2 regions of the Staphylococcus carnosus genome follow, and region 1 is predicted to be linked to the other one. Evidence: predicted binding sites of a transcription regulator. Region 1 holds the regulator's gene; the other holds the start of a gene.
The links. The regulator NrdR, encoded in region 1, represses ribonucleotide reductase genes. The targets are predictions, from matches to a motif close to AACACNATATATNGTGTT.
Positions count from the first base shown of each region.

Region 2: a site for NrdR is predicted at 5,242-5,259, ahead of nrdD (anaerobic ribonucleoside-triphosphate reductase). Genes of this name have one in related genera too.

Region 1 is NZ_UHCT01000001.1:1,262,481-1,270,475, reverse strand. It holds gene DYE31_RS06075 (amino acid permease) at 1-382, opposite strand, end outside; lysine riboswitch at 476-650, opposite strand; gene thrS (threonine--tRNA ligase) at 710-2,653, opposite strand; gene dnaI (primosomal protein DnaI) at 2,976-3,899, opposite strand; gene DYE31_RS06060 (replication initiation and membrane attachment family protein) at 3,896-5,317, opposite strand; gene nrdR (transcriptional regulator NrdR) at 5,320-5,793, opposite strand; gene DYE31_RS06050 (glyceraldehyde-3-phosphate dehydrogenase) at 5,947-6,969, opposite strand; gene coaE (dephospho-CoA kinase) at 7,126-7,752, opposite strand; gene mutM (bifunctional DNA-formamidopyrimidine glycosylase/DNA-(apurinic or apyrimidinic site) lyase) at 7,770-7,995, opposite strand, start outside.
Region 2 is NZ_UHCT01000001.1:713,012-721,006, forward strand. It holds gene DYE31_RS03080 (DHA2 family efflux MFS transporter permease subunit) at 1-319, shown strand, start outside; gene DYE31_RS03085 (hypothetical protein) at 479-1,117, opposite strand; gene DYE31_RS03090 (hypothetical protein) at 1,163-1,603, opposite strand; gene DYE31_RS03095 (thioesterase family protein) at 1,600-2,082, opposite strand; gene corA (magnesium/cobalt transporter CorA) at 2,193-3,140, shown strand; gene fni (type 2 isopentenyl-diphosphate Delta-isomerase) at 3,239-4,279, shown strand; gene DYE31_RS03110 (hypothetical protein) at 4,599-5,087, shown strand; gene nrdD (anaerobic ribonucleoside-triphosphate reductase) at 5,276-7,129, shown strand; partial or broken gene nrdG (anaerobic ribonucleoside-triphosphate reductase activating protein) at 7,123-7,658, shown strand; gene DYE31_RS03125 (DNA-3-methyladenine glycosylase) at 7,699-7,995, opposite strand, start outside.

The sequences.
Region 1 (7,995 bases):
TCCCTTTCATTGGTGACCAATATTGAATAACTTGTGCAGCAATTGTTACATCGGCTGCTACTGTAATTACCCAGTTAAACCAATAGTTCCATCCTAATGCAAATCCAAGTGAAGGATCGACAAATCGTGTTGCGTACGTACTAAATGAACCTGAAACAGGTAAATACGTAGCCATTTCTCCTAATGATGTCATTAAGAAGAATACCATTATACCAATAATCGCATATGCCAGCAGCGCCCCTAAAGGCCCTGCATCATGAATTGCGCCGCCAGAAGTAACGAATAAACCTGTTCCGATACAACCGCCTATCGCAATCATGGAAATATGACGATCTTTCAGGCCTCTTTGGATGCCTGCATCTTGACTACTTTTATTTTCCATAAACGTATCCTTTCTTAGGATTAGAGGCTTGCAATTAAATAAAAAAACAATGGTTGCAATTCCAAGATATGCAACCATTGTTCGACTTTATAAATATACGGTAGCACATCACATTATGTGACAGTCCAGCTCCTATTCGGAAACTGTCCCAATATACAATAGTTATGGTTATTATATATTTCGGCATCTTTGCCTTTGACTCATTCAACATTCGCTCCATAAAGCTTCTGACAAGTTAATTATCAAAGATGCAACCTCTAACACTTTTTTTTAATATTTATTCAACTACATTGTAATATACCTTAAACAATCATATATTTCAAGGTCTTAATTTTGTCTTTGTTTTTTTAAACGAATTTCATCTACTAAATTCCAGATAAATTCATCTTTTTCTACAGTTTCTTGATCTTTTGAACCATATTTTCTTACATTTACTTCATTGTTTTCAATCTCTTTATCACCAATTACAAGTTGATAAGGTATTTTATGCATTTGTGCTTCACGGATTTTGTATCCCATTTTTTCGTTACGATCATCAATTTCTACACGTACACCTTGAGATTTCAATTCATCTTGAATTTGTCTTGCATAATCATAATGCAAATCAACATTAACAGGGATGATTTCAACTTGTTTTGGCGCTAACCAAGTTGGAAAAGCACCTTTTGTTTCTTCAGTTAAGAATGCAACAAAACGCTCCATAGTAGAAACTACACCACGGTGAATAACTACAGGACGATGTTCTTCACCATCTTTACCAATGTAAGCAAGGTCAAATCTTTCAGGTAATAAGAAGTCAAGTTGTGCTGTTGATAAAGTTTCTTCTTTACCCATTGCAGTTTTAACTTGTACATCAAGTTTAGGGCCGTAGAAAGCTGCTTCACCAATTGCTTCTTCATATGGCAAGCCCATTTCATCAACTGCTTCTTTCAACATTGATTCTGCTCTTTCCCACATTTCATCATCGTCAAAGTATTTTTCTTTATCTTCAGGATCACGATAACTTAATCGGAAACTGTAATTTTCAAAACCAAAGTCTTCATATACATCAAGAATCAATTCAACAACACGTTTGAATTCTTCTTTAATTTGATCCGGTCTTACAAAGATATGAGAGTCATTCAAAGTCATACCGCGGACACGTTGAAGTCCAGATACAGCACCACTTGCTTCATAACGATGCATTGTACCTAATTCTGCAATACGAATTGGCAATTCTCTATAAGAATGAGGTTTATTTTTATAAATCATCATATGGTGCGGACAGTTCATAGGTCTAAGTACCATTTCTTCTGTTTCGTCTAATTTCATTGGTGGGAACATGTCATCTTGATAGTGATCCCAGTGTCCAGATGTTTTATAAAGTTCTACATTGGCCATTACAGGAGTATAAACATGGTCATAACCTAGTGCAACTTCTTTATCAACAATATAACGTTCGATTTCACGACGAATTGTTGCACCGTTTGGCAACCATAGTGGTAAACCAGCACCAACAAGTTGGCTATTCATAAACAAGTCTAATTCTTTACCGATTTTACGGTGATCGCGTTCTTTTCGTTCTTCCAACATTTTCAAGTGTGCTTTCAAATCTTTTTTATCGAAGAAAGCAGTACCGTAAATACGTTGCAGCATTTTATTATTGCTGTCGCCTCTCCAGTAAGCACCTGCAGTTGATAATAATTTAAATTCTTTAATTTTAGAAGTTGATGGCACATGTACTCCACGGCATAAATCAGTAAATTCACCTTGTGAATATAATGTCACTGACTCATCTTCAGGAATCGCATCAATTAATTCTAATTTATAAGGATCATCTTTAAAGAATTCCTTTGCTTCTTCACGACTCACTACTTTACGTTCAATTTTATAATTTTCATTCACAATTTGTTTCATTGTTTTTTCGATTTCAGGGAAATCATCAGAAGAAATTTTAACATCTGTATCAAAGTCATAATAGAAGCCGCCATCAATAACTGGTCCAACTCCGAATTTAACATCCCCATACAAACGTTTTAATGCTTGTGCCATTAAATGAGCAGTAGAATGACGTAAAACTTCTAGTGCTTCATCACTGCCCGGTGTCACAATCTCAATTGATCCATCTTCTTCTAATGGACGAGTTAAATCCACCATTTTGTCATTGAATTTACCAGCCACGGCTTTTTTACGAAGTCCTGGACTGATTGATTGAGCAATTTCCTCAGTAGTAATTCCTTTATCAAACTCTGTACTGTTTCCGTCTGGGAAAGTAATATTGATTTTATCCATTCATAAACGCCTCCAATATATAATCCTCTACGTAAAAACAAAAAAACCTCCTCCCTAATAAAGGGACGAGGTTATCGCGATACCACCCTAGTTCAGATAAAAACATGATTCCCACATGAATTTATCTATCTCTGCATAAGATAACGGTCTTGAGCCGGATATTCATTACGAATATCGATATCAACGAGGGAGTAACAAATTACGATGATAACTGTATTCTCATCAACAACAGTTTTCTGTGTACCAAGAAGCAATCTATCTTATCCTCGATTTTTTACGTTAATTCAGATTTATCTTTATTATAACTCATTTTTTCAAAATTTCAATCGTCACGATAGTTCTCTCCAACAAGTTCATACGGTGTTGCTAAAGATTTAATACGCTCCATAATTCTAGCAGCTTTGGTCTCTTCTGCACCGTTGCGTGTAATAGAAAGATGATGTTCAAGTGCATTAAAATCTAAGTTCGAGCTGAACAATGTCGGAAGTTCATGCACCATACGATAGTGAAGTAATGGACCGATGACTTCATCTCTTACCCACGGTGTCACTTCTTCTGCACCAATGTCATCTAACATTAATATGTTGGCTTCTCTGATTCGTTGTAATTTCTTTTCATATGAACCATCTTTAAAGCCATTTTTTAAAGTACGAATAAACTCTGGTAAATAAACAATGGTTGAAGGTATTTTCTTTGATTTCAATTGATTCGCAATTGCGCCTAAAATAAAGGACTTCCCTGTCCCAAAAGATCCATATAGATATAAACCTTTTACATTTTCCTTTTCTGCAATTACATCTTTACAAAACTTATCAGCAACCATCGCAACATTTAATCTATCACGTTTGTCCATATAAATATCTTTTAATTTAGCATTCAATGTATCTCGCTGCATATGATGTGATGTAATAAGATGTGCTTCTCGTTGAGCTTCATCATGTTTAATTTTACAAGGACAAGGTAAATATTTGATTTTAATACGGTCGTTTTCAATATAAAGTTCTGGCACATGCCCTTTAACAAAATTCGGGCAGTCTGCAAAATCATGACCATCATAATGTTTTTGCTGGTCTTTGTATTCTTGTAAAATGTTCAAATCTTCATCAATCATTCGATTCGTTAATTCTGATTGATGCGTTTCTAAAAATTGTTTTACATCTGGATCGTTAATAACATCTTTCTTGATTTTTTCAAATCGCTTTTGAAAATCAGGAGATGTCTGCATTATATTACTGAACCGCTTCATTCGTCATCCTCCTTCCATGTTTCATTTAAATGTTTTAAAAACTCCGCTCTATCTTGAGCTAAACTTTGATCGCCAGAATCGGTTTGCGGTTTATTTTGTTTGCCGCGTCTTTTTTTATGATCTCCTCTAATCAGCCATTCTGGAGTAATTTCTTTTGATGCAACTTGCTGACCATAATTCTTAAAGTTGCGTTGGTTATTGTTTTGTTTGGTTTTACGTTGTTTTTCCGCTTTTTTCATTTCTTTTACGTGATGATACGCTTGTTCAGCTGATGCCAATTCTTTCTTTTTCCAATTAGATGCAATTTCTTGAATATAAGATTTCGGCAACTGCATATCATTATTCAACATCACATATTGCAATAATATATTAATAACACCGAACGGCAATTGTTCCCTTACCATCAAATCTTCAATCATATATTTTTGTTTCAATGTAGGTTCGGATTTTGACCAGCTTGCTAGCATATCAATCGGGCTCGTTGAATCCATTAATTCAAACCAGCTTTCAAACTCTTCAGGAGTTTGCGGGGCTTGGGTTAATTCAACAACTTCTTGTTTTTGCACTGGAGAAGGTTGTATATCAACTTTAGATTCTAAAGCCGGCAATTGATTCTCATGTTCTATAGCATAGAAAGAGCGAGCTTGTTTTCTTAATTCTTCATAAGAAATGCGTTGTCCGCTTGTTAATGATTTTAAAATCAACCCTTTCATGCCTTCTGGAGTAATACCATATAAAACGGCAAGCTGAGTAATCAGACCTTTTGCTTGTTCTTCGACAATTTCTGAACTGACAAAATGATTGCTTAATAGTTGATACAGCGTTTCAAAATCAAAATGGACTCTATCTAAATTAATCCCTTTATAAGAAGCAGTTTGAGGGATATCATTTTTTTGAATCGCATCAAAAGCTTGATTAGGTACTTTAAACACATCAGTAAAGTTGCGAGTCACTTCTTGATAATTGCTTAAATCCATTTGTTGTCGCTCAAAATAATGTTTTAATTCTTGAAAACGTTTTTTATCCACTTCTTTATAAAGATAAACAGAAAGCATAGGATCATTGAAAAATTGCTTAGGTGTCGGCGGTTGAATCAATTCGTACACAAAATGAGAGTTTTCTTTTCCATGTTTAACATAAGTTTTAATTAATCCAATAGCTTCAAGCCGATTCATTTCTTCACGAAAATCCCCAAGATTAATTTTCAATTCGCTCATAATAACGTAATGACTGGTTGAATGATTAACGCTTGAGTTTGCAAATTGTGATAAGTAATGATAAACACCTATGGCTTGTGTTCCAATTAAAGGTGTAATCAATCGATTCAATACTTCTAATTGTGTAACTGAAAGTTTATCAGGTTGAAATACATTAAACGGATCTTGCGGTCGAATACCAAAATCATCTTGATTGAACATACTTAATTGTCACTCCGTTTATTCTTTTCTTGCAAAATACCTTGCATAGATTCGAGCAACTGATCAACATCTTTAAACTCCTTATAGACTGAGGCGAAACGTACATACGATACTTGATCGACATGCATCAGTAGATTCATAACATGTTTCCCTATTTCTCGTGAAGATACTTCCGCTTGGCCTTCATCACGCAAGCGCCATTCAACTTTATTTGTAATATCTTCTAATTGCTGATAACCGACCGGACGTTTTTCACATGAACGAACTAGCCCATTTAAAATCTTTTCTCTTAAAAACTGTTCGCGTGTTCCATCTTTTTTAACAACAATCAATGGACTCATCTCTATATGTTCAAATGTTGTAAAACGTGTGCCGCAATTTTCACATTCCCGGCGTCTGCGAATTGCATTTGCTTCGTCAGCATGTCTGGAATCAACTACACGAGAATGCGTCGAATTACATTTTGGGCATTTCATTCATTTTCACCTCTCACATTAATTATGCCTATTATACTATAATCTTTCTTCACACAAAAGAAAGCGAAACATTTCTGATTTATTACATAAAAAACCAGCCGACTGGAGCCCTACTTCCAATCAGCTGGTGAAAATATATTTGAATATGTGTAATTATGCTGTTGCTTTTTCTTTAGCATTTAATAATTCGCCAATTTGTACTGCAATGTCTACAACGCGGTTTGAATAACCCCATTCGTTGTCATACCATGCAATAACTTTTACTTTTTTATCATCCATAACTAAAGTTGACATTGAATCAACAATTGCTGAGTTAGGATTTGTATTGAAGTCAACTGAAACTAATGGTTCGTCAGAAACAGCTAAAACACCGTCTAAATCTGCATCTTCAAAGGCTTTATTCACTTCTTCAGCTGTTACATCTTTCTTCAAATCTACAACTAAGTCAACTAGTGAAACGTTTTTAGTTGGTACACGAAGCGCCATACCATGTAATTTACCTTCTAATTCTGGTAATACTTCTTTAAGTGCTTTCGCAGCACCTGTCGAAGTTGGGATGATGCTTTCGTTGCATGAACGTGCACGACGTAAATCTTTATGAGGATTGTCAATATTTTTTTGATCATTTGTAATAGCATGTACAGTTGTCATTAGGCCGTTTTCAATTCCAAAGTTATCATTTAATACTTTAGCAACTGGACCAATGCAGTTTGTAGTACATGAAGCATTACTGAAAATGTCATACTCTTCAACATCAAGGCTATCATTGTTTACGCCTTTAACAACCATTTGAACATGTCCGCCTTTTGAAGGTCCTGTCAATAATACTTTTTTAGCACCGGCATTGATATGAGCAATTGCTTTATCGCCATGGTTGAATTTACCTGTAGCTTCTATGACAATATCGATATCTAAATCTTTCCAAGGTAAGTTTTCTGGATTACGGTCTGAAACTAATTTAATATCATGACCATCGATACGAATACCATTTTCAGTAGGTACTACCTCACCATCATATTTACCATGAGTCGTATCGTATTTTACTAAATGTGCAATTGTTTCTGGGGGATAACTCGCATTAATTGCTACTACGTTTAAATCATCATTTTTAGAAGCAATACGTAATACCATACGTCCAATGCGTCCCATTCCATTAATTGCAATATTCGTTGTCATAAAAAGCACCCCTCGTTTTTATATGTGTTATACTTTATGGAATCAGTATAGCATAATAATTTAAAAATGAAAGCGTTTTACAAAAATAAACAAAAAAATTACTTATCGTAAATGATAAGTAATTTAAAGTGTGCTAAAACAAATGAAAAGGCTTACTTATTCTTCCTCTTGGTTATAGTCAGCTTGTTGGATATAACCTTCATCCATCAACAGTTGTTCTAAATTTTGTTTCAATTCTAATAGTGTACCTCTGTTGTCAATTACATGATCAGCCATGCGTCGTTTTTTATCAATAGAAATTTGGCTGTAAACTCTTGCTTTTGCCTCTTCTTGAGACAAGTCATTACGTTCCATCAATCTTTCTACTTGGATGCTTTCAGATGCATAGACCAACCAAGTTTCATCAACTGTATCTTGAAGATTATTTTCAAATAGTAATGGTATATCCATAATGACATTATAACCTTCGCTTAAATATTGCTCTTTTTGTTCATCCATAATTTCTCTGACAATAGGATGTACAATTTGGTTAAGTTCTTTACGTTTTTTGGCATCATTAAATACAATTTCGCCAATATATTTACGGTCCATTTCTCCATTTTGATCAATGGCTTTATCACCGAATACTTGTTTTATTTGTTGTAAACCTTCAGAGCCCTTTTCAACCGCTTCTCTCGATGCGACATCTGCATCCACGATTTTAAAACCATGAACTTCCAATAAATTAGATACAGTAGATTTTCCTGTACCAATTCCGCCTGTTAATCCTATCACTTTCCCCATAAAATGACTCCTTCATACTATTTTTGGCATTGGGGACAATAATGTGTGTTTCTGCCCGCAATGACTTTTGTTTGAATCGGTCCGCCGCAAACTGGGCAAACTTTCTTTTTATATACTTGCAAGTAATTTTGCATTTGACCTGTTTTACCATCAGCATGGCGATATGAAGAAATACTTGTGCCGCCATTTTCAATACCCAAACGTAATACTTTCACTACTTCATCAAATACACGTTTTTGTTCA
Region 2 (7,995 bases), 550 kb from region 1:
AGCAGGTTCTATCGGTACTGCAATTTTAGTTACAGTAATGACAAACCAAACAACGCAACACATGAACACTTTCGCACAGGATTTAGATAAAACAAATCCAGCTATTCAAGACCAAATGAAAGAATTAGGAATGCAATTTGGCGGTCAAGATGGTGCAATGCAAGTATTAATGGGATATTTCCAAAAACTTGCAACAGTTGAAGGCGTTAATGACGCATTCTGGATTGCAACTATCTTCAGTCTTATCGCGTTAATTATGAGCTTCTTTATTCAAAGTAAAAAGAAAGCTGCTAAATACGCAAAAGAACACAGCGAATAAGTTAATTAAATATTATGGGGTGAACGACAGTGTTGTAGCGGCACTGTCGTTTTTTATTTCAATGTTAAAAGTTATTATTAAAACGAATACTATAGAATGAGAAAAAGCAGTGAAACAATCTATCGACTAGATTTGTTTCACTGCTTTTTTTAATATCATTTATTTAATTCTGATACGACGATTTCTGAAGAATAGACTAATGAACAATAAACCGAAGCAACAAGCTAATAAAGTCACTGCGTTATTTAATGCATCTGCTGTAGTCAGAATTTGATCCGGTCTGAAACTTAAGAAATATTGACTAAGTGTATCTGCAACACGTTTTGCAGTCTCATTTATAATATTAGATAAACTAAAAGGAATTACAAACATGATTGCGATAATAACCATATTCACGATTTTAATCGCTGTACGATTAAAAATTAAAGTTAAGATAGTTAATATAATGCTCAGAGCACCTGCAAAAAAGAAAATATAAAAGCTCAATTTCAGTTTATCAATATTATCTTGAAGTTGATTGATTTGGGTTAAATCAATATTTTGAGTTGAGATGTTTCTCAATGTTTCTTGGAAATTTAAAATTTGTGAGAAATGAATCGGCTCATTGACCAAAACCAAATTGAAAATAGGTTCTTTCCACATACTGTACATTGAAATTGTAAGCAAGATAAGCACTATTATATGGATAATCAGGCTCACCCATGAACGTTTCTTTTTAGCAGAATATTGATGACCGCGGTGCAACGGTTGCTGCTCAAGTGTTTCTTGGAATTGGCGATGTGATTGTTGAGTGTTCATACTATGTAATAGCAACTCCTTTCTTTGTGTAATATGAAATTTTTTTTACTCGCTTTCTAAATGCATCTCTTTTATTTTAGCACCAATACTTTTAACAATGTAGCGTTTTCCTTGTAATTCATAAGTACGGGAGAGTGCTAGCGCTGATTGATAAATTTTTTCTGGAGACCAAATTACTTCGTTATTAAAGGTATTTTGAGATTCTTCCTCAGAGGATAAGTCAGATTCAAGTTGTGATTCAATATCATCTAATTCGCTTTTAAATACTTTGTCACTTACACTTTGATTCAATAACTCTTCTACCGCATGAATCATTTGGCGTCTTCCTTGTAAATAGCCTAATAAAATACCGCGTTCGAACAATTTGTGATCAGGTCCTCGAGTAATGTTTTCATCAGATTGATTCAATTCGCTGAGTTCCATCTTTACCTCGTCTGATAAATCATACAGAGTCATTCTAATTTCATCTTGAAATAATTGTGTCATGATTTTCCTCCTTTATTAGGAATGTCGATAAGATGGCCTAACTGCTTCGGCCATTTAATATCAGGCTGTTCTTTGTAATAAGCTTTTATTTGATTCAAGTATTGTTCAGGGAAGGGTGCGGATTTTTCTGTACTTTTATCTATTCCCATCATCATTAACTCATTTGTAGCTACTAGGTTATCACTTTCATCGTACATCATTAAAAAGAAATGGACACGTTTATAATCATAGTTATAGAGGTAAATACGAATGAAATACGCATCGTTTAATTTAAGTTGTGATAAAAAAGTAGTATGTTCTTCTAAGGTGAAAATAGTGTAATTCAAACGCTCTCGGTCTTTTAATGATAGACCGTGGGAGTAATTAAAAGCATTTGAAGCTTCGCTGAAAACTTTATTGAAGTCAGCATCATGCATATGTTGATTATGGTCTATCATTGATTCATCTACATAGCCTTTAATAGTAAAACATTCCGGCATTGCACATTTCTCCTTTTCAAAATCAGAATTACTTCTATTTTACTAAAAATACCGTTATGCTACACATAAAAGAAACTATATAATTCGACCTTAAATGAAGGGGGAAAGAAATGAGCGTTTCGATATATTATCAAACAAAAGAAAAGCCTTTAACACGTGTTGAAAATGCAAAAGAAATACCATCAGAAGCGACGATTATTTGGTATGATTTGAATGAACCTACAGAAGAAGAAAGTGATGAATTACTCAATCGTTTTGATTTTAATCCATTAGAAATGGATGATACGATTCATGTGAATCCAAGAGCAAAATATAAAGCGTATGAAAATTACCAGAATGTTGTATTCCATACAATTTCACCAAGAGATTATGAAATCGAAGTACTGAACATTTTTATTATAAATAAAATACTTATCACATATCATCACAATGTCATCAGAGAAGTGAACGAGGTTTATAAACAAATTAAAAATAACTATGATAAAGATTTAGATTGCGAAGATATTGTCTTGTATATGTTAGACCATATTGTCGACAATTATTTTTATTATATTGAAAACATTTCTGATAAAGTATTTACTTTTGAAGATGAACATGGCACTGATCGTACTAATAAATATATGATGGATAATATTTTTGATTTGCGTTCAGATATTATTAAGTTGAATCGTGTGATTATGCCGATGAAAGATGTAATTGATACACTGCAAAATGAAAGTCAGCTGGTACAAGATAAACGTCATAAAATGTATATACAACATATTACAGAGCATATTGATAAAGAAGAAAGTATGCTTCAGACAGCACGCGATATAACGAGAGAAATCAGAGATAACTTTGAATCTTATACGTCCTTTAGAATGAACCGTGTGATGCAGATTTTGACGATTGTTTCGATGATTTTCTTGCCGCTTACTTTGATTGCTGGAATTTATGGTATGAACTTCGAAAATATGCCGGAATTAAAATGGCATTATGGATATTATGCAACGTTAGTTATTATGGTATTAATCTCTTTAGGATGTATCTGGTATTTCAAACGTAAAGATATGTTTTGATTTTTGATATTGTTTCTAGCAAATGGGTAGCAGAAGCAAGCATAGATTGGTACACTTACAATATTATAAGTTTAAGAGAACAGAAAGTAGGAAATGCGATGAGCGATTCAAAAAGAGAACAACGAAAAGATGATCATGTAAAAATTGCGATGGCGCAAAATGACCCTCAGCTGACTGATTTTGATAAAGTCAGATTTGTACATCATTCAATTCCGAGTATAGATGTTGATCAAGTGGATTTATCTGTAAATCTTCCTGATTTTTCAATGTCTTCACCGTTGTATATTAATGCTATGACGGGCGGCAGTGAATGGACGAAACAGATTAATGAGAAATTAGCTGTGGTAGCCCGTGAAACAGGATTAGCAATCGCTGTGGGTTCAACACATGCTGCCTTACGTAATCATAAAATGGCAAGTTCATTTGACATTGTTCGAAAAACCAATCCTGATGGTATTATATTCAGCAATGTAGGGGCAGATGTACCGGCAGACCTTGCAAAACAATCTGTTGAAATGTTACAAGCAAATGCGCTGCAAGTACATGTGAATTCACCTCAAGAACTTGTGATGCCAGAAGGTAATCGTACTTTCTCAAACTGGATGGAAAATTTAAGTGAAATCGTCCAAACTGTAAATGTTCCGGTCATTGTAAAAGAAGTCGGTTTTGGTATGAGTCGTGAATTGATTCAAGATTTAAAAGAAATTGGTATACGTTATGTTGATGTCAGTGGACGCGGCGGTACTAACTTTGTAAATATCGAAAATGAAAGACGTCAACTTAAAGATATGTCTTATCTTCAGAACTGGGGACAATCAACAGTAGAATCATTGTTAGAAAGTAAAAACTTACAAAATCAAGTTACAGTATTTGCAAGCGGGGGTGTGAGAAATCCGCTTGATGCGATTAAATGTCTTGCTTTAGGAGCTGAAGCAGTTGGGATGTCACGTCCATTCTTAGAACAAGTGGAAAATAATGGTATTACACAAACTGTAGAATTTGTTGAAGAATTTATTGAACAAATGAAAAAAATTGCAGTAATGGTCAATGCACAAAATATCGAAGCATTACATCAAACTGAAGTTGTTTTAGATCCATCGTTAAAATCATGGGTTGAACAGCGTGGTTTAGATAAATAAAAAAGAAGCCGTTCAATTGGTAGAAGGTTGAACGGCTTCTTTTTGTAGCAATTTTGGTTTTGGTAATTGCATTATAAAGACTGCGAAGGAGATCACAATCTTGGTAACGCTTACATAAATTATAATTCAATTAGCTGCTTATTTCAATTACGCAAAAGAGAAAATTAACTTAAATATGTATAAAAAGTGACGATAAATATTTATAAAATATATATTGGAAACAAATCATCTGTAATTGGAAACTAAATGCCATATGACTGTTTTAAATTTCGTGCTAAATTTTTATTAGAAAAAAACAGACAAACTGGAGTGATAACAATTGAAGAATAATTATGCCAAAACAATTAACCCGGTTCAGAAATGCATGAACACAATTAAACAATCTTATAAAGCACAATTAGAAGATTTTGACTTTGGATTATCTTATGACTATACGAAGCGTCTATCTCAATGGAGACGTCCAGCACTTAGAAACTTTAATACAAAAGTAGAAATCATAGAGCAGAATTTTAATATAGAAAATTATAATCCAGCTCACAGTTATTATTTAACGATTAACTCTAAACAAAGTGCAACTGTTTTAGTGGAATTAAATCAAGAAGTACGAATGGAAATCAGTGGTGCACAAACAACTTATTTATACGACATTACACCTTATGTGAAAGATAAAAACAATTATTTATATCTTGGATTCTTACTTAACCGCGCACCATCTCAATATCCAGAGTGCAATTTGATTGAATTTAATAATCAAAAATTAAATGCGTTTCGACAAACGAAAGAGCGTCCTTTAAATTACTCTATTTAAAATAAAACATCTAATGGTACACTAAAATTTAATGAATTGAACTGCGTTGTATATAACATTAAATTCAATAGACTGACAAAAAGCTATGACATATCTGTTAAGAGATTTCAAAACTCCTTTCTTTTACTATATATTGTGGTAATTTAATAACCAGAACACAATATATAGTAAAAGGAAGGGGTATTTTTATGCTTGAATTAGAAAAAAGTCTTAGTAATTTAATCAATAAAGATCCGACAGTGATAAATGAAAATGCAAATAAAGATAGTGAAACATATACAACGATGAGAGATTTAACTGCAGGTGTAGTATCAAAATCATATGCCATTGAACATTTATTGCCTAAACATGTTGCTGATGCACACTTGTCAGGAGATATTCACTTTCACGATTTAGATTATCACCCGTTTCAACCTTTAACTAATTGTTGTTTAATTGATATTGAAGGCATGTTGAAAAATGGATTCGATATCGGTAATGCACAAGTAGATTCTCCAAAATCTATACAAACAGCAACCGCACAAATTGTTCAAATTATTGCGAATGTATCAAGCAGCCAATATGGTGGTTGTACTGTAGACCGTATTGATGAAGTTTTAAGTCAATACGCTGCAAAGAATGCTGAAAAACATCGTAAAATCGGTGCGCAGTTTGTATATAAAGAACAACTTGATACATATGTTCGCATGCAAACAGAAAAGGATATCAAAGATGCGATGCAGAGTTTGGAATATGAAATTAATACGCTGTATACTTCAAATGGTCAGACACCCTTTGTCACTTTAGGATTTGGATTAGGAACAGATACGTATAGCCGAATGATACAAAAAGCCATTTTGAATACACGCATTCAAGGACTTGGTCATCATCATGTTACAGCAATCTTTCCGAAATTGGTCTTCTCAATTAAAAAAGGAACCAACTTCTCACACTCTGATCCGAATTATGATATAAAACAATTGGCATTAGAATGTTCAACGAAACGGATGTATCCGGATATTTTAAATTATGATAAAACAGTAGAAATTCTTGGTGATTTTAAAGCTCCAATGGGTTGCCGGTCATTTTTACCTGCTTGGAGAAATGAAAATGGTGAGTATGAAAATAGTGGACGTATGAATTTAGGAGTAGTCACACTTAATATTCCGCGCATTGCGATAGAAACAGAAGGTAACCTAGCTACATTTTGGCTTCTGCTAGATGAACGCATGTCCTTGATTCATGATGCATTAAGTTATCGTATCAAACGATTGCAAGAAGCAACGCCTAATAATGCACCTATTTTATATAAGAGTGGTGCTTTCCATAAGAGATTGAACGAACAAGATGAAGTTATGTCATTGTTTAAACGTCAACGTGCTACCATTTCAATTGGCTATATTGGATTGTATGAAGCAGCAACTGTATTTTATGGCCCGAATTGGGAAACGAATCCAGAAGCGAAAACATTTACGTTAGATATTTTGCGTCGTATGAAAGATTTTCAATATCAATGGACTAAACAATATGATGTTTTCTTTAGTTTATATAGTACGCCGAGTGAATCTTTAACTGATCGTTTTTGTCGTTTGGATCGAGAACGTTTTGGTTTGATTCCGAATATTACAGATAAAGGTTATTACCAAAACTCTTTTCATTATGATGTACGTAAAGTAGTATCTCCATTTGAAAAATTGGATTTTGAAAAGGATTACCCTTACTTAGCAAGCGGCGGTTATATTCATTATTGTGAATATCCTAAGCTGACACATAACACAAAAGCATTAGAAGCGGTATGGGATTATGCTTATGATAAAGTCAGTTATCTTGGAACCAATACGCCGATAGATAAATGTTATGAATGCGGTTTTGAAGGGGAATTTGATACAACTGTTAAAGGTTATACTTGTCCGCAATGCGGTAACCATAATCCTGAAACAGTGGATGTAGTAAAACGTACATGCGGTTATCTTGGCAACCCTGTCCAAAGACCAACGATTGAAGGACGCCAAAAAGAAATTACTGCACGTGTTAAACATATGAAAGATAAAGGATCATGTTAATGTTTGAGAATGTACAGAACGGACAGGGATATATTGCTAAAATAGAAAAAGAGAGTTTTGTAGACGGTGAGGGTGTGCGATGCAGTGTCTATGTTTCTGGTTGTCCTTTCAATTGTAAGGGTTGTTATAATCATGCAGCTCAGAACTTTACGTATGGACATGCGTTGGATGATGTCACTTTAAAAACGATTATTGAAGAATGCACACCTGATTATATCGCAGGATTAAGTATATTAGGCGGAGAGCCTTTTTGTAATTTAGATACTGTAGAATGCATCATTCAAGCATTCCGTAAACAATTCAACACACAAAAATCAATTTGGGTATGGTCAGGTTTTCTTTTTGAGACGTTAATGCATGATTCTGGAAAGAGAAGGTCAATTTTAGAACAGATTGACGTACTAGTAGATGGTCCATTTGTTCAAAAGCTTTATCAACCTGGGCTGCCTTATAAAGGAAAGGATCTTTGAATCAACGAGTCATTGATGTTCAATCGTCTTTAGCAGCAAATTTAATTAAAGAATATTAAAAAAACCGGAAGAGTCGGGGTTAATCCTAACTCTTTCGGTCTATTTGTGTTTTTTCCAAGTATCTTCTGCTGCAAGCATATCCGATTTGCGCATTCGTGATACATAGGGGTTGCCCTCTACAGTGAAACGAAGCGGTTTGTGTGTCCATTCTCCCTTGTTCGGAACACCGATACGCGGACTTTCAAGAATTGAACTAGGGTATTTACGTGCTTTTGTATCTATAGAAAGCGGTCCTTCATTTAAGCGAAGACCATCTAATGCCATTGACATATTAAAAGCACGTGTCCATTTACCAGGTCCATTTGTTACATCAATGCCAACTTTGCCATTTCTGTT